DNA from 2 places in the Trichocoleus sp. ST-U2 genome. Region 2 is predicted to be linked to the other one. Evidence: riboswitches for the same ligand, from Rfam matches in the RefSeq annotation. Region 2 holds a riboswitch; the other holds the start of a gene.
The links. A riboswitch is a leader RNA that binds a small molecule or an ion and turns the genes downstream of it on or off. The one in region 2 is predicted to bind cobalamin.
Positions count from the first base shown of each region.

Region 1 (7,473 bases), on a different contig from region 2:
ACTTATTCCCCTAGTTTCAGCAAACCATGACGGACACCATAAAATAGCCGATTGAGCATGGTTTGTTCTTCTTCATCCAGCCAATCTTTAGTGAGCAGGACAGTTTGCAGCTGGTACTGGTTCACAGGAGTAATCCGGCGGGAGACGAATATCTGAGCAACTAGATCCTCGATAGTCACTTGGGTCGGAAAAAACTCAGCTGTCATGGTCAGATCAAGAATTTGATATCTCTACTCTCAGCTTTTTCCGAACCATCCCCAGTGATGCAAGCTAGAAAAAATTGTGACAACACCTTAAAAACTAAGTGATCCCGGTCATTTCTGGAGTCATGAGAAAGTGATGTCTCAGATTTTCAAAAACCACTTTTGGCGATACATTGCGTACAGAATCGCCCACCAGAACAACAATGTCACGATGGCGAACAATAAAGAGGCGTTCATCGCTCCCGCCCAAGACACAAAGGCATTCTCATAGATCCAGTTATAAGTAGTTGGGGCGGTTTCGCCGGTTCCAACGTGGGTTTTAGCCAGGATTTTAATCAGCACAACTGAGGCGACGAACGCGAAGATAGCGTTTAACCCCATAACTTCAAACGGCTTCCCCCAGCGGCGGAACTTCCGCACTTCCATCAATTCATAACAAGCTGCCAGCAACAGCAACGCCCAACCAGTTGTGAAAAGCACAAAAGAACTCGTCCACAGTTTCTTGTTGATGGGAAACGTTAACCCCCACGCCCATCCAGCGACTAGGCAAGCAATGCCAAACAAGACCAAGCCGATACTGGTGCGTGACTGTACTGGTTGGGTGCGTATCCAGTCAACCGTAAAGTAGCCGGTGAGGACGGTGACAACTGCTGGAAGAGTGCTGAAAAGACCTTCAGGATCTCCCATTGAGTTGAAATTATCTCCCTTATACAGATGCGCTGTGCCAATAATCAGGCGGTCAATATAAGCGCCAAAATTCCCTTCCCTCGTTAAGACACCAGCTCCATAATCGGGAACCGGGATCAAAGACATCGCTATCCAGTACCCAATGAGTAGCAGTGCTGCTAGTACCCACTGTCCTTTGCGTGGCACGTTAAGAACGATTAGAGCAGCCACCAGGTAGGCAAGGCTAATCCGCTGCAAGACACCCATGATGCGGATGGAGCTGAAGTCATAATTCCAGAAGCCGTTCAGCAGTAAACCAAGAATAAAAAGAATCGCCGCTCGACGTAAAATTTGTCTATAAACATCGGCAGTAGGGCGGTTCCCTTCCGCGTATTTGGAAAGGGAAAAGGTCATTGCCCCGCCGACAATAAATAGAAAGAAGGGAAATACCAAGTCTGCCAAGGTGCAGCCGTGCCATTCTGCGTGTTCCAGGAAAGGATATACTTGGTCGGCAACTCCCGCCTGATTAACTAAAATCATTCCCGCAATGGCAATACCTCGAAACACATCGAGCGAAGTCAAGCGCATAGTAGAGTTTCCAGAAGCAAGACATTAATAAATAACAGGGTGATAGGCATCACTCTATCGAACGAAGACGTTCATCTTGTCGCTTAGGGTAACATCACGGGGAAGGAAATCAAAATAATTCCCGATTAATTAAAGAGTTGTAGGAGCGTGATGCTAGCTCTAGCCGTTCAAGCTTAATACTAGGGTCACGAAACTACTCGATAAAATTTTGGTATCGCGAATTACTCGTACTGACCCGCAACAACTAAGCGCGGCGTTGTTGCAGGCTTTCTTGAAGGAAGTAGAACATATTCTGATGGACGGAATACTTTCCTGTGGTTGATATAGATTGCTAATGTTCAAAAATTAAGCAATTGTTTTTTAGCATTTTATTTAGTTGATTTAAGTATGAGAATTTATAGGCTTACATTAAAATAGGATAAAATAAGTCTCATCCCGAAAATTATTTTTTGGTCGCATAAGTTAGATGAAAACAGAGAAATTCATGAAGATAGCCCTAGAAGAAGCAAAGCTAGGAGATGCTCCTTACGGTGCAGTAATTGTTAAAGACAATCAAGTAATTATTAAAGCGCACAATACTGTCGAAACGGATAATGACCCAACTGCCCATGCAGAAATCAACGCAATTCGGTGTTTAACAAAAGAAATAAAAAATCCTTCTTTAGAAGGTTATACCTTGTACACAACTTGCGAACCGTGCCCAATGTGTACAACAGCTTGTATATGGGCAGGGATATCTGAAATGATATTTGGAGCTTCCATTCAAGACTTAATTGAGGCTGGTGTTCCCCAGATTGACTTATCTAGCGAAGAAATTCTTAGGAAAGGGTCTAAGAAAATAAAAGTGACCAAAGGGCTTCTAAAAGAAGAAGCTCTACAATTATTCAATCATTCAGGCGGCTAGGTTAATCGGGTAAAGGCAGCTTAGCCGAGGTGTGAAAATTCTTGTGACACGCTTACCCACTGATGATACCCCTTAAAAAGGGGACTTTGAGTGGTTCGGTTCCTTCCTCTTTAAGCTTCCCTAAGGCAGGGTGGTTTCATTTATTAAAAGAAAATTCTGTAACGTTGATTTTGGTTGGCGGTAGGGGCTTTTTGATTGCCATGCCCCTACAAAATGTCGCAATGCCTCGATATTTTCTAAGGGTTGTATGAAACCACCCTGCTTTTTAAACTTCCTTAGGGGGAGCGGATACTCTCGGATATTAGGAGGGACATCCTCTTCCGCAGGATTTCATTAACGTGCCACTTCAGCGGCAATTAAAGGTAAAACTTCCGGTTTTCTAAACCTTAATTCAGCTCATTTAGAAAGCATATCAATTGGCAAACCCTCTTCTGTCCTTGCGAAGGTAACAGAAGAGGGTTCGCTGTGGAAAATAAAGAAAAATTAAATGGGGTGGTTCCGTCTAGGAGGAAGCGTTTCCGAAGAACCGATATTTTTTTTAAAGTCAATTCGTATTTTCTCTGAAATAAAGATGTAAAAGTTATTAAATTCACAATTTTATTAATTTGACTTTATTATAACTTTATTTAAATAAACGTATTCTGGTTTTAGTGAGCAAAGCATCTACAAAATAACAAGTTATGAAAAAGCTTTTGATGTTGGTAGCGATCGCGCTGTTTGTTCCATTCTTTGCCCAGCGCTCCGAAGCTGCCACGATGCTTAAGGTGTCCCAAGAATCTAAACCAGGCTTGGGTGACTTTGATAGTAATATTTTGGGGTTTGTTGAAGCTTTCAGTACAAATAAAACAGCAGCAAATCACTACCAGTATAGCAAAGGTTATAGTTCATCTTTTAATAACCCAGCCCTGAGTTTAACGGCTAAGCAATCTCACCTTTTTTTTGTAGATGCTATTGATGGGCTGTCACTGTTCATCGTTCATTCTAAGCCGGGTAATCTAACAGGTGGAGCAGCTAAAATGAGCTTTAACTTGTTGGGAGATACGGCGGAATTAAAAATTGTTGACGATTTAGGTGAGGCAACTGCAAATTCCACTGGCACCCTCTTTATTTCAAATCAGGGTTGGGGAGCTTGTTGCACTGATGGTTTAGCCATTGGTTCGCTTGACAGCAATTGGGAAATGTTAGTGCAATTTACTGCACCGCCTAGAGAGTTGAACCGCTGGCAAGTGTATTCTTCATCAACCTTGGCAAATATTTCACTCTCGATGCAAACAGGGCGTCGAGTAAAATTAAACGTTGCACCCGTATCTACACCTGAGCCTTCAAGCATGACTTCCTTAGTTTTTGCCGGGTTAGCACTGGCTGTACGTCGTCGCACTCAGGGCGGTATTTTGTAATGGATAATTTGTATTTTTTATCAGACTTCTATGTATGGGGTTAGCTTTATACAGTCAGCAATGGTTTGGATTGATAAGGTTCTATAAGCTACAAAAAACGGGAGCATCCCGCTTTTGTAAAAAAGCCACAAACGGTCAATCAATTCTAGAGTTGCTCGATCGATCGCCAAACTTGCGAATGATACTCGATAAAGTGGGGAAAATTTTCCTTCAGTTTTGATGGGGCATCAAAAACTGGCATCTGGAGAGTCTTGGGAATACCCCCTCCCCCTGGATTTTGAGCTGCGACCGGATCGGCTAAGATATCAAGGCACACGTAAAGGGTAACAACGTGGGGAAACGCCGGTGCAAATCCGGGGCTGTGCGGCAGCTGTAAACGAGGTGACTCTCGGAAGCCAGAATGCCTACTTAGTACTACCTTCATACAGTCTAACTTCCTGCCTTGCACGGGAAAGGAGCAATCAAATTGATGCCTAGTATAAATTCAACCGATCTGATGGGACTGCAATCCCCTACTCCCCAGTCGATTCAATTGCCGCCGCTACCTTTGCGTCGTCCGTTGTTGATGGTTGGTCATGGCACCAAAGATGAGGATGGACGGCAGAGTCTTCTAGATTTTGCCGATGCGTATCAAGCGTTAGACCCGTCGCGTCCTGTTTTACCTTGTTTTCTAGAACTCACTACCCCCACGATACAGGAGGGGGTGGATCGCTGTGTAGAAGAGGGTTACACGGAACTCTCTGTATTGCCGATTTTGCTATTTGCAGCTCGACACAATAAGTTTGATGTTACGAATGAGTTAGACCGGGCAAGGGTTAGACATCCCCAGGTGAAGTTTTACTATGGGCGTCATTTTGGGATTACGCCAGGGATTTTGGATTTGTGGCGATCGCGTCTTTCGGAATTAGACCAACCCCAGTACAATCGCTCAGAAACGGTTCTGCTCTTTGTCGGTCGGGGTTCCAGCGATCCTGATGCGAACAGCGATGTTTATAAGCTTGCCCGGATTCTGTGGGAAGGTAGCGGCTACGCCACCGTTGAAACTTGCTTTATCGGCATTACCCATCCTCGCCTAGAAGAAGGGTTCCGCCGTGCTAGACTCTACGAGCCTAAACGCATTATCGTCCTACCGTACTTCCTATTTACCGGCGTCTTAGTTAAAAAGATTTTCGACATCACGGCGCAACAACAGGAGCAATACCCGGATATTTCCATGACTTGCCTACCAGAAATGGGCATTCACCCTCAGTTGTTGTCTGTATTAAGAGAACGAGAAATTGAGACACAGTTGGGGCAAGTGCAAATGAATTGCGAAATGTGCAAATTCAGGATAGCAGCCAATAGCAACAGTAAGGGGCACACTCCCGCCCACGATCATTCTCATCATGGGCATGGACATGGGCATGGGCATGGGCATGGGCACGGGCATGGTCACGATCATGCTCACCCTGCTGAAGATCCATACAGAAATGTAGAGCAATATCACCAAAAGATTTGGCAAGCGCCTTGAATATTTGATAAGTAGTCATTAGTCAGTTGTTATTAGTCATTGGTGTCACTCGCAAAGAACTTAGAACTAATGACTACTGACACCCAACTACTTCATTACCTAAAAACTGATGTCTAAAGAATTTGTAATTGGTGAGCGAGTCCGTGTGGTAACGTTGCCGCCTTACGTTAAAACAGCGGAACCGATGCCGATGCTGCGTCCTCCTGATGTGATTCAGCTTGGGGAAGAGGGGGTCGTTGTTGACCGGCGTCCAGGGGGATATTGGAGCGTCCGCTTTGCCAGAGGAGTTTTTTTGCTGGATAGCCAGTTTATAGAGTCTGTGCAGGCAATCGCTGATACCGAATCAGAGACAGAGGCAACTGATGTGCGATCGCACAACGTATCGCTGGAGCAAAAATATATCGTTGATCCCAGCTGAGTCAGAGGCGATCGCGTGTCTTCAAAGCAAGGCGTTCGCCTAGCGCTGACTTGTCAGTTCGCACCTCAACAATCGCTAACCCCGATTAAATTACTTCCGCTTTTTCTGGTTTTTCTTGCGTGACTCCTTGGACATCTTTTTTTTAGACTTGGCTTTGGGATCGCTCTTGCCAGGGCGAAAGCCTTTTGCTTCCTGAGAAATTGATGAACCCGTGAAGCCAGGATCGCTGACCCCCTTTCTTTGAAAGCTCTGGTTAAATTCTTTCTTCGGTAATTCTTCAGGCGACTTCAAGCCCAATCCCACCTGCACATCATCCCAGTCTCCTACCAAGAAACGATCCACGGTATCAGCAGCAAAGACACGCTCTATCAGCGGCGCGGACTCTACCGCCTTCAGATCGACCAGGGAACCTATGAGAAAGCTATTCAATTCTGAGCCGTTTTCTGCAAACGATTCCAGTTGATGGGTGAGAATCGCAACACACTCAGGACGAGCCTCAGGATGATCGATTGCAATGTCTTCCAGACAGTTAAGGGCCGTTGTGCGGGGGAATATCGCCTGAGAGGTATCCGCTAGATAAGCCGCCAGAGCCGGAATCGCGGCTTGCCCGATCATGCTATAGACTAATGGCAGTTCTTCGGCAATCCATTCCCAATAGTTGCTTTCCTCTTTCTCAAACAAGCCCATGAGCGGCTCAATGCCAGCCTCAGCGCGGAGTTGGCCCAATGCTCTCCAGGCATGAATGGGCGCCCAGGATTCGAGCGTGTCTTCATCATCCCGGTATAACTCGTTGTCTGTTGCCATGCGGATCAAGTTAGGAATGTCCGTGGGGGCAATACCGAGTTCCAGATAGTCAGGCCAATTGTCAAAGTCCATCTCGGCGCAATTGCCATAGGTGAGCAGCTGGTTTACTGGTGGTGGATAACTCTCTATGCTCATCTCAACCCCTTTGTTTTCATCTCGATTGCTTCTCCCTAGATTCACTTGAGCTTTGGCACCCTCAAGTCCTCATCTCTATCACGATACCGAGGATGAATCAATATAGATAATTAGTCGCGGGATAGCGAAGCAACGTTACTCTCAAGCGTGCTTCGCCTTCATTAATTCACCGCTACTAGGTGAAAAAGTGAGTTGGGAGGGGAAGATCCCCGGTCCGATCGCCCTCTTGTATTCTTTTCTCTGGCTTCTTCGCAGTTGGTTTAGTTCCTGTGCCTTTTTAGGGTGCGGATGATTGCCTCGCGCTAACTTCTCGAACTAAACGGTCTAGTGCAAGTTGCATCTGGGTACAAACTTTTTCATAGCAAGCATTCACATAAGCGCGATCGCTAGCTGCTGCACGACCATAGCGTTCAAACACAATCGGGGCAAGGACACGAGTATGAATTTGCACTGGCAGCGGAAAATTCGGGATCGGGCCAATTGCCACTCCCCAAGGCAACCCTAAATAAAGTGGAAATACACCCGTTTCAGCATCTAACTTCCAGGGAAAGCCCCATTCATGCAGTTGTCGCACTTGCTGGTAGAAATCTGCTAGAACAATCAGCGTCTCGTGGGCACCATGAGAAATAATCGGTACAATTGGCGCTTCTTCCCGCAGTGCCAGTTTGATAAATCCCTTACGCCCTGCTAGATGAATTTGATAACGCTGGTTGTAAGGACGAAACATATCTTCAGCCCCGCCAGGATAGACGAGTACCGCAGCATCCCGCTGGAGGGCAGCGATCGCTACTTTCGGATGCGCGATCAGCGCCCCTACCTGGGCAGCTGGCACCGCGAAGATAGGAGTT
Region 1 is NZ_JAMPJY010000008.1:33,222-40,694, forward strand. Features, by position in the region: gene NC996_RS07415 (hypothetical protein) at 3-206, opposite strand; gene NC996_RS07420 (acyltransferase family protein) at 345-1,457, opposite strand; gene NC996_RS07425 (nucleoside deaminase) at 1,924-2,361, shown strand; gene NC996_RS07430 (hypothetical protein) at 3,042-3,758, shown strand; cobalamin riboswitch at 4,050-4,185, shown strand; gene NC996_RS07435 (sirohydrochlorin chelatase) at 4,228-5,268, shown strand; gene sipA (regulatory protein SipA) at 5,378-5,686, shown strand; gene NC996_RS07445 (hypothetical protein) at 5,777-6,625, opposite strand; gene NC996_RS07450 (lysophospholipid acyltransferase family protein) at 6,903-7,473, opposite strand, start outside.
Region 1: another riboswitch for cobalamin. It lies ahead of NC996_RS07435 (sirohydrochlorin chelatase); the one in region 2 lies ahead of NC996_RS02280 (HupE/UreJ family protein).

Region 2 (7,473 bases):
CTCAATGTCAGTAGATTTTGCTCTGACTGGGATGCAACCCCATTATTTTGAGTTGAGTCGTTGTTGCCGTCAAAAGACAAGCTGTCAAACTTGAACAAGAGTGCAAGTCTGGAGTGTAAGCTTATTCAGAGATTGCACAAGGCACAAAGTTCAGATGTATGGTTCCTCTACCTAACTACCGTCCCAAACAACTTTCTCTTGGCCCTTTAGAAGCGGAGATTTTAAATATCGTCTGGGAACTCGGCTCTGCCACCGTTAAGGATGTACACGATCGCATTCTGGCTGACCCAGACCGGGAGTTAGCTTATACTTCAGTAACAACGGTGCTGCGTCGCCTGACCCAAAAAGGTTGGCTAGCTTGCGATAAACAAGAACGAAGCTTTTGCTGGCAACCTTTGGTATCGCGGGAAGAAGCGCAAGTCATTAAAGCTCACGAACAGTTACACCAGTTTTTGGCAGTGGGGAACCCGGATGTCGTCGCCGCCTTTGCAGATAGCCTAGATAGCGCTAGCGTAGAGCAAATAGAAGCGATCGCGCTTCGTCTTCAATCCGCACGCAAAGCGAGAGAGGAGGGAAAATCATGCATCTAGCGATGATTCTGACGGCGTTAGGATTGGCGTGGTGTCTGAGATGCACAGGGTTAGAGCCATCAGGAACTTGGACGCAACGCTGGCAACGATCCTTTGGGTTATTTTTGTTTCCGCCGCTGCTATTGATCGTGACAGCGATCGCGGTTATTTGTATGGGTGCAGACGGAAAAATGGGAGGACTGCAAGCCGGATGGTTCAGTTACTCCTTCGCCTGGGGATTTTTAGGCGTTGCCGGAATTTTATGTCTAAAGCTGGCACATGAAGGATGGCGTTCGGTACAACAGACACGCACTTATCCCCAAATCGAGCTTGAAGGTAAATTGGGTCGCCTTCTCAATGCCAGCGTTCTATTTAGCGCCCAAATTGGTTTCTGGCAGCCTGAATTAGTCGTCAGTCAGGGATTGTTAGAAACCCTCGATCGAGATCATCTAGAAGCAGTTCTCGCCCACGAACAAGCGCATTACTATTATCGAGATACATTTTGGTTTTTCTGGCTGGGCTGGGTGCGCCAGATAACTGCTTGGTTGCCGAATACAGAAGCTTTGTGGCAAGAACTTTTACTATTGCGGGAACTTCGTGCGGATCGATGGGCGGCGCAACAGGTAGATCCCTTGTTGTTAGCAGAATCTCTGCTATTGGTGGTGAGTGTCTCGCCAGTACAGTCTGAAAGTTTCTGTGCAGCGTTCAGTGCCGTTGCCCCTCGAAACCGTTTAGAGGAGAGAATCGAAGCGCTTCTGGCACCATCAGAGGAGTCAGCTTCACCCAGCATATGGCTTTGGCATTGGATACTACTAGGGTTTCTGCCGCTAGTAACCGTGCCGTTTCACACTTAAATTTTGGTGTTGCACAATCAGGATAATTTCCTTTCAAATTTCGCGCAAAGACGCAAAGTTTCTGTTAGCGTCTTTGCACCTTTGCGCGAGATTATCATTAACCGAGGACGGAATTACTTAAGAAAACCACTCCAATCGAGCAGATAACCAAACCGGCAAATCGCTGCCAGGATAAAGGTTGAGTGGCAGATTTCCGGCTCACTGCATTGCCAATCAGCATGGCAACCAAGGCAACGCCATATTGAATGAAAGTGAAACCCAGAAGGTAAGCAACAAGCGGTGTCATACCAGCACCGACGATTGCCTCGCCATAAGCATAGCCGTGAAATAAACCAGCAAGCGCTCCCAGCGCTATAAGAACCATCCAGTTTGGTTTGTTTGGCGTTAGCAGCAGCGCCCCAAAGACAATCACGGAACCGGCGATCGCTATCTCAGATGCCGGTAAATCTAGATTGAGTAAATGAATCCCAGTTCCCGCCAGTGCTGCCAATACAAACCCGGCTGGGATGAACGCGCCCCGCACTTGCCCAACCGCCAGTAAACCAATCGCCACCACGAACGCAAAATGATCCAGTCCAATTAAGGGGTGGGCTAGCCCTGAAAAGAACCCTTCAAATAAATTAGACGGCGGCTTGCCACCCATTGGATGGTGAGCGATCGCCTGCTGGGCGCATAGGAAAGTGCTAATTAAAACCAAAAATACAATTACTGTTCGGCTTTGCATCAGATTTAAGAAAGCAAAGCGTCTATCTTTAGACATATTCTGTACCTCGCAGATTTCGCAAATCAATTTCTCTTGGCGGGTATTCTGGCTGAGAGACCAAAACGACGGATCTCATTACAGCTGCGGGACAGCGACGGTTTTACACCGAACTTTCCCCGTTACCTCTGGTGGCTGCTCCCCACCAGAACCGATTGAGTAGGGCAATCATATCACTTCAGTGCTGGCATTTTAAAAAGTATGGGTAAAATGAACCTCAAACAGATGACTCCAAGAGCCGCTTTATTTGAGGAGGAATCGGAAAAATGTGCGTTAATTGTCTGCTGGGTTCGGCTTTAATGTTCTTTACACCCAGGGTTTCCGAAGTACCATCCAACCCGACGAATCAAATTGCATTACCTCAAGAAACTCAAATAGCGATCGCTACTTGAGTGCTACTAAAATTAGCTGAGGATTTCCTTTAGCTCGTGCTGGTTCCAAAGCGAACGGTAAAGTCCAGGTTGTTGCAAAAGTTCGGCATGAGTCCCAGACTGCACAATTTGACCTCGATCCATCACAAAAATGCGATCGGCAGTTGCAGCCGCAGACAATTGGTGAGAGATAAAAATAACCGTTTTGCGCTGGATGCCTTCCGAAAGATTATTCAAAATGGCTGTGGCAGTTTGATTATCAACGCTGGAGAGAGCATCATCCAAAATCAGAATCGGGGAATCCATCAGCAAAGCACGGGCGAGAGCCGTCCGTTGTCGCTGTCCCCCTGAGAGGGTAATGCCGCGCTCACCCACAACGGTTTCGTATTGCTGGGGAAAATTGAGAATTTCCGGGTGAATTTGCGCTTGCTTAGCAGCATTAATAATCTCTGTCTGTTCGCTCAGAGGATTGCCGTAGCGAATGTTGTTTTTGATGGTAGTGCTGAACAGAAAACTGTCTTGAGGGACATAAGCGATCGCTCCGCGCAAATCGGGCAATTTGATCTGCGTAATATCATTGCCATCTACGAACAAACTATCGCTTGGAATATCCACTAATCGCGGCAAGGCATTGGCAAGTGTCGATTTTCCGGAGCCAATTGGTCCCACAATCGCCACGGTTTCCCCTGGTTCAATCGTAAAGCTAACATTCTTAAGCGCGGGAGTTTCGGCTCCCGGAAACGTATAACTGAGTTGACGCGCTGTTAATTTACCGCTTACTTTTTCAACGGGTAATGCGAGTGCATTCGGAGAATCTTTAATTTTGGCTTCTGCCATCAGAATTGACTCAATGCGGTCGATACTCACCTCACCTCGTTGGTAGGCAGTAATCGTAAAACCCAGTAAAGCGGTGGGGAAAACTAATCGTTCAGTATAGAGAATTAATGCCAGAAAATCGCCAATTGTGATCGCACCTGCCACAATTGACCGCGCTCCAACCCATAGCAATATCAGTAAGCTGATAAAAGCCATGCCTTGAATGATTGGAAACAAGACATTTCTGGTCTTTGCTAATTGGATATTGGCTTGCAACAGGCGATTATTTAACCGGGAGAAGGCGCGGCGTTCGTTCTCCTCCTGAGCGTAGATTTTGATCAGACCAATCCCGCTCATATCCTCTTGAATCAATTGGCTGATGCTGGAGAGTTCCTCTTGCAACACCAGCTGTTCGTTCCGTAGGCGATCGCTAAATAGCTGCACAGCGATCAGCATAAACGGATAGACTGCGATCGCCAGCAGACTCAGCTTCAAATTAATCGACAGCATCACCGGCAATGTCAGTCCGTAGGCAAAAACTGTATTCGCCAAACTCAATACGGCAAATCCCAGCAGACGCCGGATATTATCCACATCGCTAGTCGCCCGGTTAATCAAATCTCCAGCAGTGTTGCTTGCAAAATAAGACGGTTCCAGAGTGAGTAGATGCTGAAAAATCTTTTGTTTCAGGTCAAATTCTACTTGTCGCCCGACTCCAAACAGCAAGATGCGCGAGGCCATCCGCACTACCCACATTGCCGAAGCCAGAATCAGGATTAGCGCTACATACTTCCAGATTTGAGCGAAGTCGAACGCTTGGCGGAGTTCGTCAACGCTATCTCGAATCAGCAAAGGGATATAAACGCCCACTGCATTCACAACAAACAGCGCGATAACGCCTAAGGTAGCCTGTCGCCAGTGGGGACGCAGATAAGCACCCAATTTTTGCAGCCGAGAGTGAGCCATTCTGTGAGGACTGAGGATTAAAAACTGAGAAAAGGCAACAGACAAAAAACTTTCTTGCAACCTGCAAGAAGCTTTCGCCTAACATCCAATCCCAAACCATCGTAGACGAATTGGCGCTCGTGCTGCTTCTATAAAACGAGGGGTGTCAACCAGCCGCGTAAGAAGTAGTAGATGAAAGTGAGATATTCTTCTACCACTCGCGTTGTCGTGACTAGCGCTTCCACGGTGGGAACGAAATCCGTGACGGTGATGCGTCGGGCAGGCGTTGCCCCACTTTGAAAGGTAAAGAAATCTGTAGCTCTGGGAATGACCGTGACGCCCAAATTGGCAAACGTAAGGTTGGCACGGCGAATATTTAAGCCGGAGGCAACGAGAATAATCCGGCGCGATCGAATACCGCGCTGCCTCAAGATTTCCTCAACTCTGACCGCACTGGTGCGGAGATCAACCCCACGCGGTTCAATCACAATTCGGTTGCGGGGTACACCCATCCTGACCAGCAGCGCCGCGACATCGTTAGCCTCGTTAACACTATCTTGATTTCCTGTCAGCTCCGCTCTAGGTCCTGCACTGACAATCACTAAGGGGTCATTACCGCTCCGTAGCTGTTCTTGATACAGCTGAGCAGAGTATAGAATGCGATCGCCTGTATCAGTTAATTGAATCTGCGTCCGGTAGGGAAGATTGGGTTGTGTCGTCCCTCGCCCCAGCACCACAATCGCCCCCACAATTTGAGAGCCGGTCGGCGTAATATCAGCCGGACATTGAGTTTGACAAATCAGTTGGCGTCGTTGCTCCAGTTGAATCGCCTCCACTTCCGCTTGCTGAGCCAGCCAGTAGGCAACGATTGGCAAACTAGACAACAACAAAACGAAGAAGGCTATCCTAAGTTGGTTCCAAGCTACGCCTGTTAGCGCATTCTTTTTCACTCCGCCGATGGCGAACAACAAAAGCATAATCGACAACCCCAACGGTTTGAGCGGAAACGAAAGAATGTTCCAGGCACTCGATACCAACCTTTCATTGGGGTTGTAAAACGCCATCACCATGATGACAAACAACAGCAGCCCGCCCAACCAAGCGAGATATTGTTTGGGAATCCATCGCACTAACAAAAAGTAGACTAAGGTGCCAATCAGCAGCCACAGCAGAACCCGCGTTAGTAGTAAAAACATAGTAGGTAATTGGTAATGGGTAATTGGTAATGGGTAATTGGTAACGACTATTCACCAGCGATTACCGATTGCCTCTTATTGACGTTTCAATTTTGCCCGAATTGCCTCGGTTACGGTTTGAATTACCTTAACACGGGCATAGTATTTATCATTCGCAGCAACAATTGTCCAGGGAGCGTTAGGAGTGTTCGTCCGCTGAATTGCTTGATTGACTGCCACTTCATAGAAAGCCCAATTGTCCCGATTTCGCCAATCTTCGGCGGTGAGTTTGTATTCTTTAAAGGGGTCATTCTGACGCGATATGAATCGCTGATACTGTTCTTCAGGACTAATATGCAGCCAGAACTTGACCAAAACGTAGCCTGCATTCGTCAGTTGGCTCTCAAACTCATTGATTTCCTGGTAGGCTCTGCGCCATTCCAGTTCTGTGGCAAAACCTTCAACACGCTCTACTAACACTCGCCCGTACCAGCTGCGGTCATCAATTCCAATTGTCCCTGCTGTTGGCAACCACCGCCAGAACCGCCAGAGGTAGTGATGCGCTTTCTCTTCATCCGTAGGTGCTGCGAAGGGATGAACGGCATAACTGCGGGGGTCGAGGACATCGGTTAAGCGTTTGATGGCTCCTCCTTTCCCAGCCGCATCCCAACCTTCAAACAGCACCAAGACGGGCACTTGATGTTTGTGAATCTTCATTTGAAGCTTCAGCAGTTCTACTTGGGCATCGCGTAACTGCTTTTTGTACTCATCCCTGGAGAGAGCAAGATTGAGATCGACTTGCGCTAAGAGATCCGGCTCTGCTGGGTTGAGGTGTTTTTGAGGGGGTACAGGGGTGATAGGCGTCCGAATGTGAAGTCGGTCGAGGGCTTCTGTAAGAGTGGCAGCGAATTGGGTGAGGACTTTGACCTGCGCCCAGCGTTGGCAGTTGCCCTCCACTAATGTCCAGGGGGCGGAGCCAGTGCTGGTTTGGACGAGCATTTCTTCGGCATAATCTACATATTTACCGTAGTGTTTCTCTTGTTTCCAGTCTTCCGGACGCACTCGCCAAGCGTCTAACGGATCTTTGGCATATTCTTTGAGTCGGTGCTTTAATTCTTTGCGGCTTAGATGAATCCAGAATTTAGCGATCGCATTTCCATCATCCACCAGTTGGCGCTCAAAGGCGTTTATCTGGGCCATCACGCTTGGGATTTCTGAGTCCTCGATTCGTGCAAACAGCCGGTCTTCTAAAACATGGGTGTACCAGCTATGATAAAAAATCCCAATACTGCCCTTGACTGGCAGTCTCCGCCAGAAGCGCCACAAAAAAGGGTATTGTTGCTCTTCCTGGTTGGGAGGCCAAATCGGGTGAACCGTAAACCCTCGCGGGTCCATGTAATTGACCATTTTCTTGACTAAAGCACCTTTCCCCGCTGCCGCCCAACCTTCCAGCACGACAATCATGGGTAGCTTTTTGTCCCAGCAAGCCTTTTGGAGCGATCGCACTTGACGCATTAACGTCTCAATCTGAGACTCATAGATATTTTTATCGAGGCAAAGATCTAAATCCAGCGTATCTAGCATGATGTTGACTAGGAAAGAGCAGTACCTTTGACCATCTCCTAGTCTTGCACTTGTTGCGCTAACTATTGAGTAACAATCCCCAAATGTCAAAGCTTAGACATAAAAATACAGGAGCCAAAAACAAGAAGAAGAAAAAAGCCCTTTGCCTTCTTCTTGTTTGCTCCGGGCACCAGATAGTTTGAAAAGAATCGGTAATTGGTAAATTACATCCTGTTACCAATTACCCATCCGCTCATTTTGCTTCAAATGCTCCGATATCACAAACACCTCCTTGCGGTCTGGCAACACCCCGTTGATCGGTTGCTAAGCAAGTTGCATTATTTCCTGTATTAATCGCTGGACTACCTGCTAATAAGGGTAGAGTCTGAGTCAAACCACCAGTTGCAGAAAGTGCCCCTA
Region 2 is NZ_JAMPJY010000002.1:212,928-220,400, reverse strand. Features, by position in the region: gene NC996_RS02290 (BlaI/MecI/CopY family transcriptional regulator) at 159-590, shown strand; gene NC996_RS02285 (M56 family metallopeptidase) at 581-1,423, shown strand; gene NC996_RS02280 (HupE/UreJ family protein) at 1,521-2,183, opposite strand; cobalamin riboswitch at 2,204-2,354, opposite strand; gene NC996_RS02275 (hypothetical protein) at 2,450-2,575, shown strand; gene NC996_RS02270 (ABC transporter ATP-binding protein) at 2,588-4,336, opposite strand; gene NC996_RS02265 (YdcF family protein) at 4,465-5,511, opposite strand; gene pap (polyphosphate:AMP phosphotransferase) at 5,587-7,074, opposite strand; gene NC996_RS02255 (right-handed parallel beta-helix repeat-containing protein) at 7,307-7,473, opposite strand, start outside.